DNA from 3 places in the Alkalinema sp. FACHB-956 genome. Region 3 is predicted to be linked to each of the others. Evidence: predicted binding sites of a transcription regulator. Region 3 holds the regulator's gene; each other region holds the start of a gene.
The links. Region 3 encodes NtcA, which controls nitrogen genes in cyanobacteria. Its sites were predicted from a motif close to TTTGTANNNNNNNNTACAAA; they were not measured.

Region 1 (4,673 bases), on a different contig from region 3:
GGCATTTGCAACTGGCGGTCTTCTGGATTGCCACCTGTTGGCTAGCGGCAGGACTGTATTTTGGACCGCGCTTCGGCAAACATGAACCCAAGTTCCAAGCCTGGGGCAATGGTGCGTTGTTGGTCGCCTTGACCGTCGTTGTCGTTGGTTCCCTCATTGGTGCTTGGGCTGGGGTTCAAGGCTACCTGGGCGACAAGAGCTTCTGGTTTGGGCATCAGGGATACGAATATGTGGAACTGGGTCGTCTCTGGCAACTGCTGTTGATTGGCGGCATGGTCTTCTGGCTGTGGCTGATGTTTCGCGCTCTCAAACCCGCTCTAAAAGCTGAAGGCAGCAAAACTGGATTGAATCACTTTTTTCTCTACAGTGCCATTACCATTCCTTTGTTCTATGCGTCGGGATTGATGTACACCAACCATACGCCATTAAGTATTGCGGAGTATTGGCGCTGGTGGGTGGTGCATCTGTGGGTCGAAGGGTTCTTTGAGGTATTTGCAACCGTGGCGATCGCCTACCTGTGTAGTGAGCTTGGTTTCCTCAAGCGTTCCTCCGCCCTACGTGCCACCTATCTCACCACCATTCTTTATCTCGGTAGCGGTGTGATTGGCACGTTGCATCACCTGTACTTTGCCGGAACACCCGTATTTATCACCGCTATGGGGTCTGTTGCTTCAGCGCTAGAAGTGGTGCCGCTGACGCTGATTGGCTTTGAAGTGGTGAAGTCATTGAAGCTTTCCCAGGAAGCCCAAGGATTTTATCGGATGCCGCTCAAGTTCTTTATTGCCACCTGTTTCTGGAATCTAGCGGGCGCGGGTGTGTTTGGGTTCTTGATTAACCCACCCATCGTCCTCTACTACTCTCAAGGGTTGAACACCACGCCGATTCATGCCCACTCTGCTCTCTATGGCGTGTATGGTTCTCTGGCGATCGCCCTGATGCTGTTTGCGCTGCGAGAAATTACCCCCGATCGCGCCTGGGATGAGAAGAACCTCAACTTCTCCTTCTGGTGGATTAATACTGGACTGGTCGTGATGATGGTGTGCGGTTTGATTCCTAACGGCTTCTATCAACTGGTGCAATCAGTCAATCATGGCACTTGGTATGCCCGCAGTGCTGAGGTGATCAGTTCCCCCTGGATGCAGTGGACGGTGTGGCTCCGCATCCCCGGAGACATCATCTTCACGGTGGGAGCGATGATGCTGGTATATTGCGTCGGGCGAGCTGTGGTGGGCATTTTCCACCAACCAACCCAAGCTCAGCCGACCGATCATCTAATGGCAGAATCCTCCGTTCACTAAGTGGCTTAAATAGGTAGCTCGCTTTGCGATCGGGCTACCTGTCCTTCTCAACCGCATAGGTCTCCCGAATTGATTAAAAGGAGAAAAGTAGAATGACGATCATTCAAATCAATGACACAGTTGGCGCTATCGTCCGTGATCACCCCGCCCTCTCGCGTCTGTTTGAGCAAGTTCAGGTCGATTACTGCTGCGGTGGGCAAAAGACCCTAGCCGAGGCGTGTGCCAAGCGGGGAATTGATCCACAAACCTTCTTGACTGAGCTAGAAACCTGGGCGGCGACAACTCCCCCGCCAGAGGTGAACCTCACGGATCTCTCCTTGACGGAATTAGCCGATCACATCGAGCGCATCCATCATGCTTACCTCCACACCGAGCTGCCTCGGTTAGAAAAAATGGTGACCAAAGTGGCTGCCGTTCATGGCGACAAAGAACCCCGATTGGTTCAAGTCAAAGGCATTTTTCTGGCGCTGTCAGCAGAACTGAAAACCCACCTGATGAAAGAAGAACAAATCCTGTTTCCCATGATTCGGCAGTTAGAAGCCAGCGACACCCTGCCGACCTTCCACTGTGGCACCGTTGCCAATCCGATTCATCGCATGGAATTGGAACACGATGAAGCTGGGGAAGCCTTGCGCGAATTGCGGCAACTCACCGATGATTTCACTCCGCCAGAGTGGGCTTGCAATACCTATCGGGCGCTGCTCGATGCCTTGCACACCTTTGAGCAAGATATGCACCAGCACGTTCACAAGGAAAATAATGTGCTGTTTCCGCGTGCGATCGCCCTGGAACAACAAATAGCCTTTTAGCCAAACCTAAAATAGCCTCAAACTGCTTCGATCGTCACACCGTTGCAGCTTGAGGTTTCAACTCACAGACCTGCACCTCTCGGCGCGACACAATCCGCAACTCATGGGGATATCGTGGACGCGGATCATTCACTAACCAAATAGGAGGCACCAGCATGGCTTCGTAATAATCAATTTGATACAAAATCCCTGGTGCTGCTTTGAGTTCTACCGTAGTCCCTGGTAAGTACTCAAACATTTCATCCCAGTCAATGAGTGATTCGGTATTCTTCATGCTCACTCCGATCGCCTCAAAAACCGTCACTCCTAACTTGTGCAGAGTGGAGATCCTTCCTGTGCGACCTAACAATAGAAAGCGCTGCGATCTAAGATCATCTCCCCGTGATCTGGAACCCAGGCAACCCAGGTTGTGGGCGACTCCTGGCAAAGCAATTTCGCTTCATCAAAGGCATAGTCACTGAGGGTTTGGAGCAATCTAACCCAGGTATCCCGGTTGTAGGTGATGTGGCACACGGGGTTCCAACCAGCAGCGATCGCCCGTTCTAGTGGGGATGCTGGGGCATAATCTAAGGCTGTCTGAAGGGACATAGGCTTTCTCCAGCTCAAAGTCACTGAACTCACCAAGTTACTTTTTCCCAGTGAGATCGAGAAGAAGTAAGTCAAATGATTTCTGTATCTATTTTTACAGAATGGCTCAATATCTGCGAGACAGCCCAGAATAAATTAACAAATCCTGACATAGTTGATAATTAACATTCATCGGTAAACGCTTATGCTGTTCAAGCTTTTGGTGATTCTACATACTCTAGGAGCGACGGTTTGGACGGGTGGACATCTGGTGCTTGCTGTCACAGTGCTCCCTCAAGCCTTAAAAAACCGTGACCACGATCGCATCCATCAATTTGAAGAACACTTCGAGGGCTTTGGGCTACTGTCCCTCCTCTTACAAGTGATTACCGGGCTATGGCTTACCTGGACTTACTTTCCTGGTTTCCAGAACTTTTTAGCGTTCGACTCGTACCTGTCGCAATATATTGGAATGAAGTTGCTTGGCTTGCTGGGAACCTTAGCGCTGGCGATTCATGCCCGGTTCTTCATCATCCCCAACCTGACCAAAGAGAACCTCAATTCCCTGGCTTATCATATTGTTGGTGTAACTACCCTGGCCGTGTTGTTTGTTGTCATCGGAGCCGGAATTCGGTTGGGCGGACTGTCATAAAGGTAGTCCGCGACTTTAAGAAGCGGATCTTCCTTTCTAGCTATGCTTGATGCTGAAAAGTTGGATTATTGCCAATGGCACATCCCAACAGGTTCGCGTGTTTGTTTAGCCCTGCTGCAACTGGAAGATCTCGACATCATCCACCGATGGAAAAGTCAGATCGACGTTTCCTACTTGACATCTAAAGCCATTCAACACCCTTCTCTAGCAGACCGCCAACGACGGTTACAGGAGGGCGTTCTCTCAGTATTTGCGATCCGCCGCACCACCGACCATCAACTCATCGGCGAGATTAGCTTATACAACCTCAACCCGAAAAATCGATCGGTAGGGGTGGGCTACTTCACGGGGGTAGACTACCGCCGCCGAGGCTATACAAAAGAAGGGTTGTGGCTTTTGATCAATTACCTATTTCAAGTCGTAGGGCTGAACAAGGTCATGGCCGATACCGGCGCATTTAATGACGCCTCGATCGCGTTACTGCGATCGCTAGGGTTTCGGCAAGATGGTTGTCTGCGGCAGCACCAACTTCTGGATGGAGTTCTCCATGATCAACTCCTTTTCAGTGTGTTAGCCGAGGAATGGCAGGGAAAATAGGGATGAACACTGGCTTTAATCGACTGAGAGGGCAAATAAGTCGGACATTAATGATGAATGCGTTCAGCATTTTCGATAAAAGTAAGCATGGGGAGATTAGAACTAACTGCTGAAACCGATTCAGCCGAGAGCATAGTTCAAGTTGAAAATATTTATGCAATTAAGACATTAAGATGATGTAATTTTTGCATAATTCATGTTTCTAAATCTTCAGATTTTTGCCAGCCTAAGGATACCTCCAGAGCGGTGAACAGTATGGATGATAAAACACAGAAAATTATGGCAATCCAGAAAGCTAAACCTTCAGGCGGTACAATTACTTCGGACAATTTTGAGCTTTGGGCATTTGCTGTGAGACAGCAAATGCTGAATTGTCTGAAAAAACGAACCAGGCAATAGCAGGGCATTTTGAACGGCTCAAGTCACAGATCGCGCAGGCCATCTAGTTTATGACACCTTCTCAACCCAACCTCTCACAACCTGCTGCTGCCCAGTCTGAAAAGGCTGTTTCCCGTGCCCCAGACTGGTATCACCCGATATTCTCGCCAGAGCATGGGGTTTATGTCATGTTATCTGTGTCCTTCCTGACGGGTGCCGCTGCTGCCCAGCAATGGACTTGGGCAACGACCCTGGCACTCATCTGTGCCTTTGCAGGGTTTCAAGCTGAGCATCCCTTGACGCTCCAGATTAAGCAGCGCCGCAGTTGGAAACCTCGGTTTCTGATTTGGGGTGGTTTTTATGGTGGCATTG
Region 2 (4,673 bases), on a different contig from region 3:
TTAATCGCCTGATTGATAGTGTTGTAACAATGCTACTATCTCAGACTGACTGAGCATGTTGGTAATTGCAGGGGTGAATACAATTGTTCCTAAATCTAGCTCTGGAAGTGATTACGATCTGTTGCAAGTTGTCATGGGGGATTCTCCAGATCCATTGACAGCGCAAGACAAAAGCATTGGTTTCCTATCCTGCTTTACAATTGCCCCTGAGCCATTCTTTCTGATATTGTCACGAAATACTCATTTTCATGAGTCAATAGCTGGATTGCCTGGGTTGAGTTGCCGATAGTTGCCGAACCCTTGCTCTGGAGCCAACCCCTTCCCACCCCACCCCCGAGCGAATATACTCCAGGCGAATACATCAGCATTCTTCCCCGCCAACTGCACATAGAACCTTAGCTTTGTAACCGTAGATACACAGCCAAATGCAGAACTACGCCTCAATAGAGACTATGGTTCTGCCGCCCCACGCCAACAATAGTCCACCTCGAATGCCCACCTCGTCAGATAGCCTGCTTAACCCAGCGCACCTGCTATTTGACTTGCAGCAAGCCACCGAAATTGCCCAGTCATTTGCGGGATGCCTAGAGCCAGAATTACTGGCGCAATCTCTGACTGATGGATTAGTTGAGCGATTTAATTGCGCCTTTGCCCGCATCTGGTTATTAGAATCCAATCAAACCCTCTTGCGGTTGGTCGCCTCATCGGGCATGTACACCCACACCAATGGCTTTTTTGGCCGCGTGCCCATGGGGGCGTATAAAGTGGGCAAAATCGCCCAAAACCGCGTCTCCTTTTTGAGTAACAACCTGCCAGAAGAACCCTGGGTGGGCAATCGGGAATGGGCGATCGCCCACCAAATTCGCGGCTTTGCTGGCTATCCCCTCGCGATCGGTCAGCGCGTCATTGGCGTACTGGCCCTGTTCAGCCACCATCCCCTCGAACCAGAATTTCTGGAAGTGCTGCCCACCCTCAGCACCCTAGTCACCGTCGCCCTCAGCACTGCCATCCAATACCAAACAGAAAAGCACAACTGGCAACTGGCCGTGGGGCATAGCAGCAGCGAGATTCCCCTCTCCGACCAAATCGCTAAAATTCTCAGTGGGTCGCGGTTGACCATGCTGGGGACAGAACGCACCCTTGACCTCTCGACCCACTATCTTTTGCTCAAACTAGCGGAAACCCTCAACCAGGCCGCCTACACCCGACTCCTGTATGACGACCAAGGTGTATCCCTAGAGATCACCGTTTCTAACCCATCGCCAGCCGCCACCGACCTAATTGATGGCCATCTTGCCGAAATTCAACTTCTCGCGTCCGGGTTGGGGGGGCAACTCACCACCCAACCCCTCTCCAACCAACGGGCACTGCAAATTCAACTCACCCTTCCCTATCGCCAACAACCCTCCGATCTGCGGCTAGAAATTGCCTGTACTGCATCCGTCCTGCAACTGGCCTGCACCCAACTTGCCAGAGCCGCCGGATTAACCCCCTGCCGCGATCGCAATGCCCCCGTCCTAACCGATCAGCCGAGTACGATTGCAGGCGATCGCAAAATTATCTGGATCGCCACTACCCCAGTTTGTCCAGCGAAAATTCAGGCCAAAGTTGACCTATCGATTTCACCAGAGCAATTGCGGCAGGTCGTCGAGGCGGTGACGCAGGGGCAAACCTGGGGTATTCGCGCCAGTGAACTGACGGAACGGGAACTGGAAATTCTCACGTTATTAACCCAGGGGCACCGCGATCGCGACATTGCCGAACACCTGTTCATCAGCGAAAGCACCGTCAAATTCCATCTCAACAATGTCCTGGCTAAGCTTCAGGTTCGCACCCGCTATCAGGCAATTTATCAAGCAATTCAACAGGGATGGATTTAGTTGCCACCTACCCATATCGCTAGACTTGGAACTTCCGTATTCACAGATACAAAGGCGCATAAATCGCAACTTTAGGCTGGCTGTAAGTTGCACAACAGAGGCTTTTGTATCCTATGAGCAGTCACCATTCAGTCGTCGTTGTTGGTGGTGGGCAGGCGGGGTTAGCCATGAGCTATTGCCTGAAAGAACGGGGCATTGACCATCTGATTTTCGAGAAAAATCAAATTGGTTATGCATGGCGAGAAAAACGCTGGGATAGTTTTTGTCTGGTTACACCCAACTGGCAATGTCAACTACCGGGATTTCCCTATCCGGGGAGTGACCCCCAGGGATTCATGGTGAAAGATGAAATTGTGCAGTACATCGAAGCCTTTGCCGCTGCCTTTGAGCCACCGATCCGCGAAGGTGTAGCGGTATCGCGGCTGTGGAAAGACGAAACCCACAATCGCTTTGAACTGGAGACCTCGATCGGCAGCTACACCGCCGATCAGGTGGTCATTGCTACAGGTGGCTATCATCGACCCAAAATTCCCCGCATGGCAGAGCGACTGCCGTCCACCGTCCAGCAAATTCACGCATCGGAGTATAAAAATCCAGATGCCTTGCCACCGGGAGCCGTGCTGGTAGTGGGCACTGGCCAATCGGGGTGCCAAATTGCCGAGGATTTGCATCTGGCGGGTCGGACGGTGCATTTGAGTGTGGGCAGTGCGCCGCGATCGCCCCGTCGTTACCGGGGTAAAGATGTAGTGGACTGGTTAGATCAGATGGGGTACTACGACTTACCAATTGACGAGCATCCCCAAAAGGACAAAGTCCGCGCCAAGGCCAACCATTACCTCACCGGACGGGATGGTGGGCGGGAGATTGACCTACGGCAGTTTGCCCAGGAAGGAATGCAACTGCACGGACGGTTACAGCGGATTGACGGGACAGCACTGCAATTTAATCCCGACCTGAAGCAAAATTTAGACCAAGCCGATGCCGTTTGCGAAAGCATTAAACAGACCATTGACAAGTTCATTGCCAAAAACCATCTGGATGCCCCCACCGAACCGCCTTACCAGCCCGTTTGGCATCCCACCGAGGAGCAACCCGCGATCGATATGGCAACTGCCAATATCCAAACTGTGATCTGGTGTACGGGGTATGAAACCGACTATAGCTGGGTGGATATGCCCGTGTTTAACGGTAAGGGCTATCCCAGTCATGAGCGCGGCGTAACGCCCCTCTGGGGGCTGTATTTCCTGGGGTTGCCCTGGCTGTATACCTGGGGTTCGGGGCGATTTTCCGGCATTGCACGGGATGCGGTCCATCTGGCCGATTACCTGACGGCACGGCGACGGATTTCCACTAACAATGCCTGGAGTGTGGTGAATGAATTTTTGCTGGGTTCGTAGTCCCGATCGCCTATCGATTTAAACAGGGATGACAGGCCGATCTCCCCGACTTCAGCCCATTGGCGATCGCGAACCTGACGCTATGGGTAGTCTTCTGGACTCGGTAACTGGAGATACAAATCCCCGTTCTGACAACCTCATAATGGGGCTGGAAACCCAGCAAAACAAAAGGAAGCAACTATGGCTGAAGTGACTGCCCCAGCGCATCAAACGGGTGATTTCTTTGTTGATTACGAAGAAAAGGTTTTTCCCGATGTCAAAGCCGAACCGGGTGAAAAAGCCCTGGTGACCTTCCACACCGTTGCCTTTGAAGGCTCAATTGGTTTTGTTAACTTGCTGCAAGCCACCCGACTACAGCGCAAGGGCTTTGAGACTTCAGTGCTGTTGTATGGCCCCGGTGTAACCTTGGGTGTGCAGCGAGGATTTCCGAAACTCGGTGATGCTGCCTTTCCGGGTCACCAAAACTTCAACGAGCAACTGACCAAGTTTATGGCCGAAGGTGGCAAAGTCTATGCCTGTCGCTTTGCGCTACAAGCCCTGTATGGTCACGGCGAACCCTCGTTGATTCCTGGCATTCGCCCGATCAATCCGCTGGATGTGCTGGATTTGGTGTTGCTGCATCGCAAAGATGGAGCCTTCATTCTCGATACCTGGACACTCTAGGATTTTTACTCTTCCAATCACCCATGGATTATTCACGCATTGTTCGTGCAGCGGCAGTTCAAATCAGTCCAGTGCTGTTTAGCCGCGAGGGCACAACCGAGAAGGTCTTGCAGGCGATCGCCAAAGCGGCCTCGGCAGGGGCGCAACTGGTGGTTTTTCCCGAAACCGTTGTGCCCTACTATCCCTACTTCTCCTTTGTGCAACCGCCCGTCCTGATGGGCAAAGAGCACATGCGGCTGTACGAAGAAGCCGTGACGATTCCAGGGCCAACCACCGATGCCGTCAGTCAGGCTGCCTGTTCCCACAATATCGTCGTTGTCTTGGGAGTCAATGAGCGCGATCACGGCTCCCTCTATAACACCCAACTGATCTTTGATGCTGATGGCACCCTGGTACTGAAACGGCGCAAGATAACCCCGACCTACCATGAGCGCATGGTGTGGGGGCAAGGCGACGGAGCCGGATTGCGAACGGTGGACACCGCCGTGGGCCGGGTGGGTGCGTTGGCCTGTTGGGAGCATTACAATCCCCTGGCTCGCTTTGCCCTGATGACCCAGCACGAACAAATCCACTGTGCTCAGTTTCCTGGGTCGATGGTCGGGCAGATTTTTGCCGATCAAATCGAAGTGACCATTCGCCACCACGCCCTGGAATCGGGTTGTTTTGTGATCAATGCCACGGCGTGGCTGTCGCCGGAACAGGTGGGGCAAATTACCCCGGATGAAAAGCTGCA
Region 3 (4,673 bases):
CTCTATCGAACCCAGCGCCATCCCTATCCAGAGGAAATTTTCCTCCTGATTGAATACGCGAATACCAGCTGGAAAAAAGATACTGGCATCAAACGACAACTCTATGCCCAAGCCGGGATTCCCGACTATTGGGTCATTCACCTGGCAGCTCGCCAAGTCAGAATTTATCGAGACCCGCAAGGAGAGGATTATCGGTCAATGACCACCCTCTCCCAAGGCCCCATTCGGCTCTTAGCCTTCCCCGACGTGGAACTGGCGATCGAGCCTTTCCTGACGGGGATTTAACCTGCATGAGAACTTAATCAGGGGTGGGTTAGGACTCGACGCGGCTGTCGGTCATCCCCATGATTTCGTACCCGGAATCCACATAGATCACCTGACCTGTAATCCCGCTGGAGAGGTCACTGCTCAGGAATGCCGCCGTATTACCCACTTCCAACTGGGTGACGGTGCGCCGCAGGGGAGCCACCTCTTCCACATGCTTAATCATGTCGCGGATCCCACCCACCGCAGAGGAGGCCAGGGTGCGGATGGGGCCAGCGGAAATGGCATTGACTCGAACGCCCTGGGAGCCGAGTTCATGGGCCAGATACCGCACATTCATTTCCAAGGCTGCCTTGGCCGTGCCCATAACGTTGTAGTTCGGAATGACCTTCACACCACCGTAGTAGGTCAGGGTGACAATACTGCCGCCCTCGGTCATCAAGGGTTTAGCCGCCCCCGCCATCTGAATCAATGAATAAGCACTGACATCCAGGGCCAACTTGAAGCCTTCCCGACTGGTGGCGCTAAAGTTGCCTTTCAATTCTTCTTTATTGGCAAAGGCCAGACAGTGAATCAGAATATCTAGCCGTCCCCAAGCTTCCTTCACCGCATCAAAGGTAGCTTGAACTTGCTCATCGCTCTGGACATTACAGGGCACAAACAAACTGGGATTCAACGGCTCGGTCAGATCCCGCACCTTTTTCTCAAACTTGCCGCTGTCATCCGGCAGATAGGTGACCCCAATGTTGGCTCCGGCCCTATGGAGTTGCTGGGCGATGCCCCAGGCGATCGACTTATCGTTAGCAATTCCTGTGACCAGGGCGTTTTTTCCACTCAGATTCAGCATAGCCATGTACGTTGAGAGCATTTATGAGAATACTCAAAGATGGTCAGCCATGGAATAGGCGACCCTAGGGAGATTTCCGGCCATTGCGGTCGTGCACCGCGATCGTTGCGGCCTAAAGTGCCCAAAGCCCGGTCTTGGGTGGGGATGCGCTAACTGGACAAAATTGTGCAGGGGCCAAAACTTGGGAGTAAGATATTGACAATCTCAGTGTGATCAGAGTGCCTCAGTGTGATCAGGATTCAGTGTGATCAAGGTAATGGTGACCGGAATACCCCGTGCGAATTAGCACAGGTTTTCGCCATCGTTCGTCCACCTTATACATTGCACTATCTTTACATTGCACTAGATGAACCTGGTTGGATGGATTGTGATCAGTTTAGGTGCAGCCTCCTGATTCAACTCAGATGATTCAACTCAGAGCGAACTTAGACCTGTGCTAATTCAATAAAACTCAACGTTGAAGACTCCGGCTCAGCTAAATTGCCCATAAGCTTAGTAGAAAGCGTAGTGGAGTGTATTTCTTGCTACAAAAACTCCTCGATCGGTAGGTTTTATTGGTCTCAAGTCAACAATTGCTCACAGAGTGAATCTTACAGAAACGATTCTCATCGGAATTAATCTCTTAGCGGATCTCTTGAACGTTGACCCCTTGATTGTGTAGTTAGCTAACTCTACTGGCCTTTCCGTAGAACGGCGTTAGGAACGGGGAAGATGGTAATAAGCCCAGACAAGTCGCTCGCATCAATGTTCCGCCAAATGGGTGGAAACGCTTATCCGCCGATGGTGGAAACCTTCGAGCGGGGTAAGACAATCTTCTTTCCGGGTGATCCTGCTGAACGGGTTTATTTTCTCCAGAAAGGGGCTGTTAAGTTATCTCGGGTCTATGAAGCGGGGGAAGAAATCACTGTCGCGCTGTTGCGGGAAAACAGTGTATTTGGAGTCCTATCGCTGATTACGGGACAAAAAGCCGATCGCTTCTACCACGCGGTGGCGTTTACGCCGGTGGAACTGCTTTCGGTACCGATCGAACAGGTAGAAAAGGCCCTGAAGGAAAATCCTGATCTGTCCATGTGGATGCTCAAGGGGCTGTCATCCCGGATTCTGCAAACGGAGATGATGATCGAAACCTTGGCTCACCGGGATATGGGATCTCGGTTGGTGAGTTTTTTGCTGATCCTATGCCGGGACTTTGGGGTGCCGGGACAAAACGGGATCACGATCGATCTCAAGCTCTCCCACCAGGCGATCGCGGAAGCTATTGGATCCACTCGCGTCACAGTGACTCGCTTACTTGGGGATCTGCGGCAGGATGAAATGATTTCTATTCACAAAAAGAAAATCACGGTTCATAATCCCGTCATGCTTAGTCAGCAATTCACCTAGAATCCCAGTTCCAAACAGTCTAGTTCCTAATAGTCCAGTTCCCAATAGTCCAGTTCCGACGTGCTGATCCACCGGATCCAGTTCTGCGGGAGAATCCCACTGCCCTAAGGTTCCCTGGGGAACAGTCCTGTCAGAACAGTCCTGTTAGAACGGTCAATAGGCTTTAGACTGGCTATAGTTTTTGGTAGGAGCCGTTTGGAAACCTTTAGTCCAGCGGCAGGTGTGGTGGAGTTGTAATGTCTAGCGGGTATATCCTGATTTTGGCGGTGTTGATCTTAGGGGGTGTCATTGCCACGCTGGGCGATCGCATTGGAACCCGAGTGGGCAAAGCGCGTCTGAGCTTGTTTAATCTCCGCCCTAAGAAGACGGCTGTCGTTGTCACTATTTTGACCGGGATTTTGATCTCAGCGTCCACGCTGGGCATTTTACTGCTGGCTAATCGGCAATTTCGCGACATGATTCTCAACTTTGAGGTGATTCAGCGGCGATTACGGCGAGCGAGTACCGATTTGGATCAAGCGAAGGCTGAACTGGGTAAGACCGCCGAGCAAAAAGAAAATGTTGAGGCGGAGTTGAATAAGTCCCAAGTGGAGCGGGGCAAGGTGCAGGCGCAGCTCGATCGGGTCAAAAACTCCCTCAAGGATGCCGCTGCCCTGCAACGGGCCACCGAAGCCCGACGGGCGCAGGTCGAACAGCAACGCAATGTCGTGCAGGCACAGTTACTCTCGGTTTCCCAGCAAGCTCTCGCGCTAAAATCCGAAATTCTGGAACTAGAAGCTGAGCAAAAACAGTTAGCCGCCCAGCGGGATGAAGTCAAAGCCCAAATTGCTGCCCGAGATCAAGAAATTGAAGAACGCAGCAAAATCATTCAACAGCGCGATCGGGACATTGCAGCCCGAGATACCGTCATTACCCAACGGGAAGAACGGCTACGGGCTTTGGAAAATCAGCAGGTTGCGCTGGCCCGTGAAGTGGAGAAACTGGAACAGGAAGCTCAGCGTCTGCGATTGGGCACCCCGGCGATTTTGCGGAACCAAGTGCTGGCGTCAGGGGTGGTGCGCATTACCAATCCCCAAGCCTCCAACCAGGCGGTGGATGCACTCCTGCGGGAAGCCAATCGAGTGGCACAGGGCGCACTGCAACCGGGGGTCGATGGCAATGGTCAAATTTTGCGGATTACCCGATCGGAAGTGGATCAGTTAGCTCGCCAGATCAGCGATGGCCGGGACTACTTTGTGCGAATTTTGGCGGCGGCGAATTACCTATTGGGCGAAAAAACAGAGGTAACGGTGTTTGCCGATGTGGTGCGTAATGAAGTGATTTATCGGCCTGGGGATGTCCTGGCCACCACTTCTCTGGATCCGTCCAAGATGACTGTCACAGAGATTCAAGATCGTATTAACAAACTCGTGGCGGCTTCGATTTTCCGGGCGAAGCGAGCTGGATTGCTCTCCGATAATGTGCAGGTCAGTCGGATTCAGGCGCTGATTCAGTTTATTGATGGACTCCGGCAGTACGATAGTTCGATTGAAATTCGCGCGATCGCGGGGGATGTCACCTATACGGCGGGGCCGATGCGTCTAGAATTGATTGCAGTTCAGAATGGACAAACGGTGCTGCAAACTAGTCGTTAGGGCTGTGACCCGCACGGCCAGCCGCAGAACTAGTGATGGAGAGGCGCGAGGCAATATGTACTACTTAGGGTTTGATCCCGGACGGGATAAATGTGGGGTGGCGATCGTGGATGATCACGGCCATCCTCCAGTGCATGAAGTCATTGCTGTGGATCAAGCCCTTACCGTGGTGGAAACCCTGTGCCAGCATTACCCAGTGCGTTTGATTGTTTTGGGAGATCAAACGGGTTCAAAGGCTTGGCAGAAACAATTTCAAGGAGCTTTGCCCGAAATTCCGGTGCAACGGGTGGATGAACGCTTTAGCAGCCTAGAGGCCCGCGATCGCTATTGGCAACTGCACCCCCCCCAAGGATTACAAAAGCTGATTCCCCAGGGGATGCGAACTCCCCCCCGGCCGATCGATGATCTGGTCGCGATTATCCTGGTGGAGCGCTATTTAAAGTCTCTGGAAAGCAACCCACCGGCTACAACTCCGCCCGAATCGTAAACGAGTAGTCACCGCCCGGTTCCAGTTGATAGTCCTTGGCTTCTAGAAAACGGCCTAG

Region 1: a site for NtcA is predicted at 2,777-2,796, ahead of H6G21_RS16290 (CopD family protein). Genes of this name have one in related genera too.
Region 2: a site for NtcA is predicted at 1,914-1,933, ahead of H6G21_RS05685 (MSMEG_0569 family flavin-dependent oxidoreductase). Genes of this name have one in related genera too.

Annotation. Positions count from the first base shown of each region.
Region 1 covers NZ_JACJRC010000015.1:108,281-112,953, forward strand. Annotated here, with positions in the region: gene H6G21_RS16270 (nitric-oxide reductase large subunit) at 1-1,298, shown strand, start outside; gene ric (iron-sulfur cluster repair di-iron protein) at 1,391-2,107, shown strand; gene H6G21_RS16280 (hypothetical protein) at 2,142-2,381, opposite strand; gene H6G21_RS16285 (hypothetical protein) at 2,450-2,695, opposite strand; gene H6G21_RS16290 (CopD family protein) at 2,880-3,326, shown strand; gene H6G21_RS16295 (GNAT family protein) at 3,369-3,923, shown strand; gene H6G21_RS16300 (YwiC-like family protein) at 4,373-4,673, shown strand, end outside.
Region 2 covers NZ_JACJRC010000003.1:112,092-116,764, reverse strand. Annotated here, with positions in the region: gene H6G21_RS05690 (LuxR C-terminal-related transcriptional regulator) at 453-1,880, shown strand; gene H6G21_RS05685 (MSMEG_0569 family flavin-dependent oxidoreductase) at 1,994-3,277, shown strand; gene H6G21_RS05680 (MSMEG_0572/Sll0783 family nitrogen starvation response protein) at 3,458-3,940, shown strand; gene H6G21_RS05675 (Nit6803 family nitrilase) at 3,964-4,673, shown strand, end outside.
Region 3 covers NZ_JACJRC010000008.1:160,001-164,673, reverse strand. Annotated here, with positions in the region: gene H6G21_RS11535 (Uma2 family endonuclease) at 1-285, shown strand, start outside; gene fabI (enoyl-ACP reductase FabI) at 314-1,111, opposite strand; gene ntcA (global nitrogen regulator NtcA) at 1,823-2,494, shown strand; gene H6G21_RS11520 (DUF3084 domain-containing protein) at 2,731-4,128, shown strand; gene H6G21_RS11515 (pre-16S rRNA-processing nuclease YqgF) at 4,097-4,615, shown strand; gene H6G21_RS11510 (DUF3146 family protein) at 4,593-4,673, opposite strand, start outside.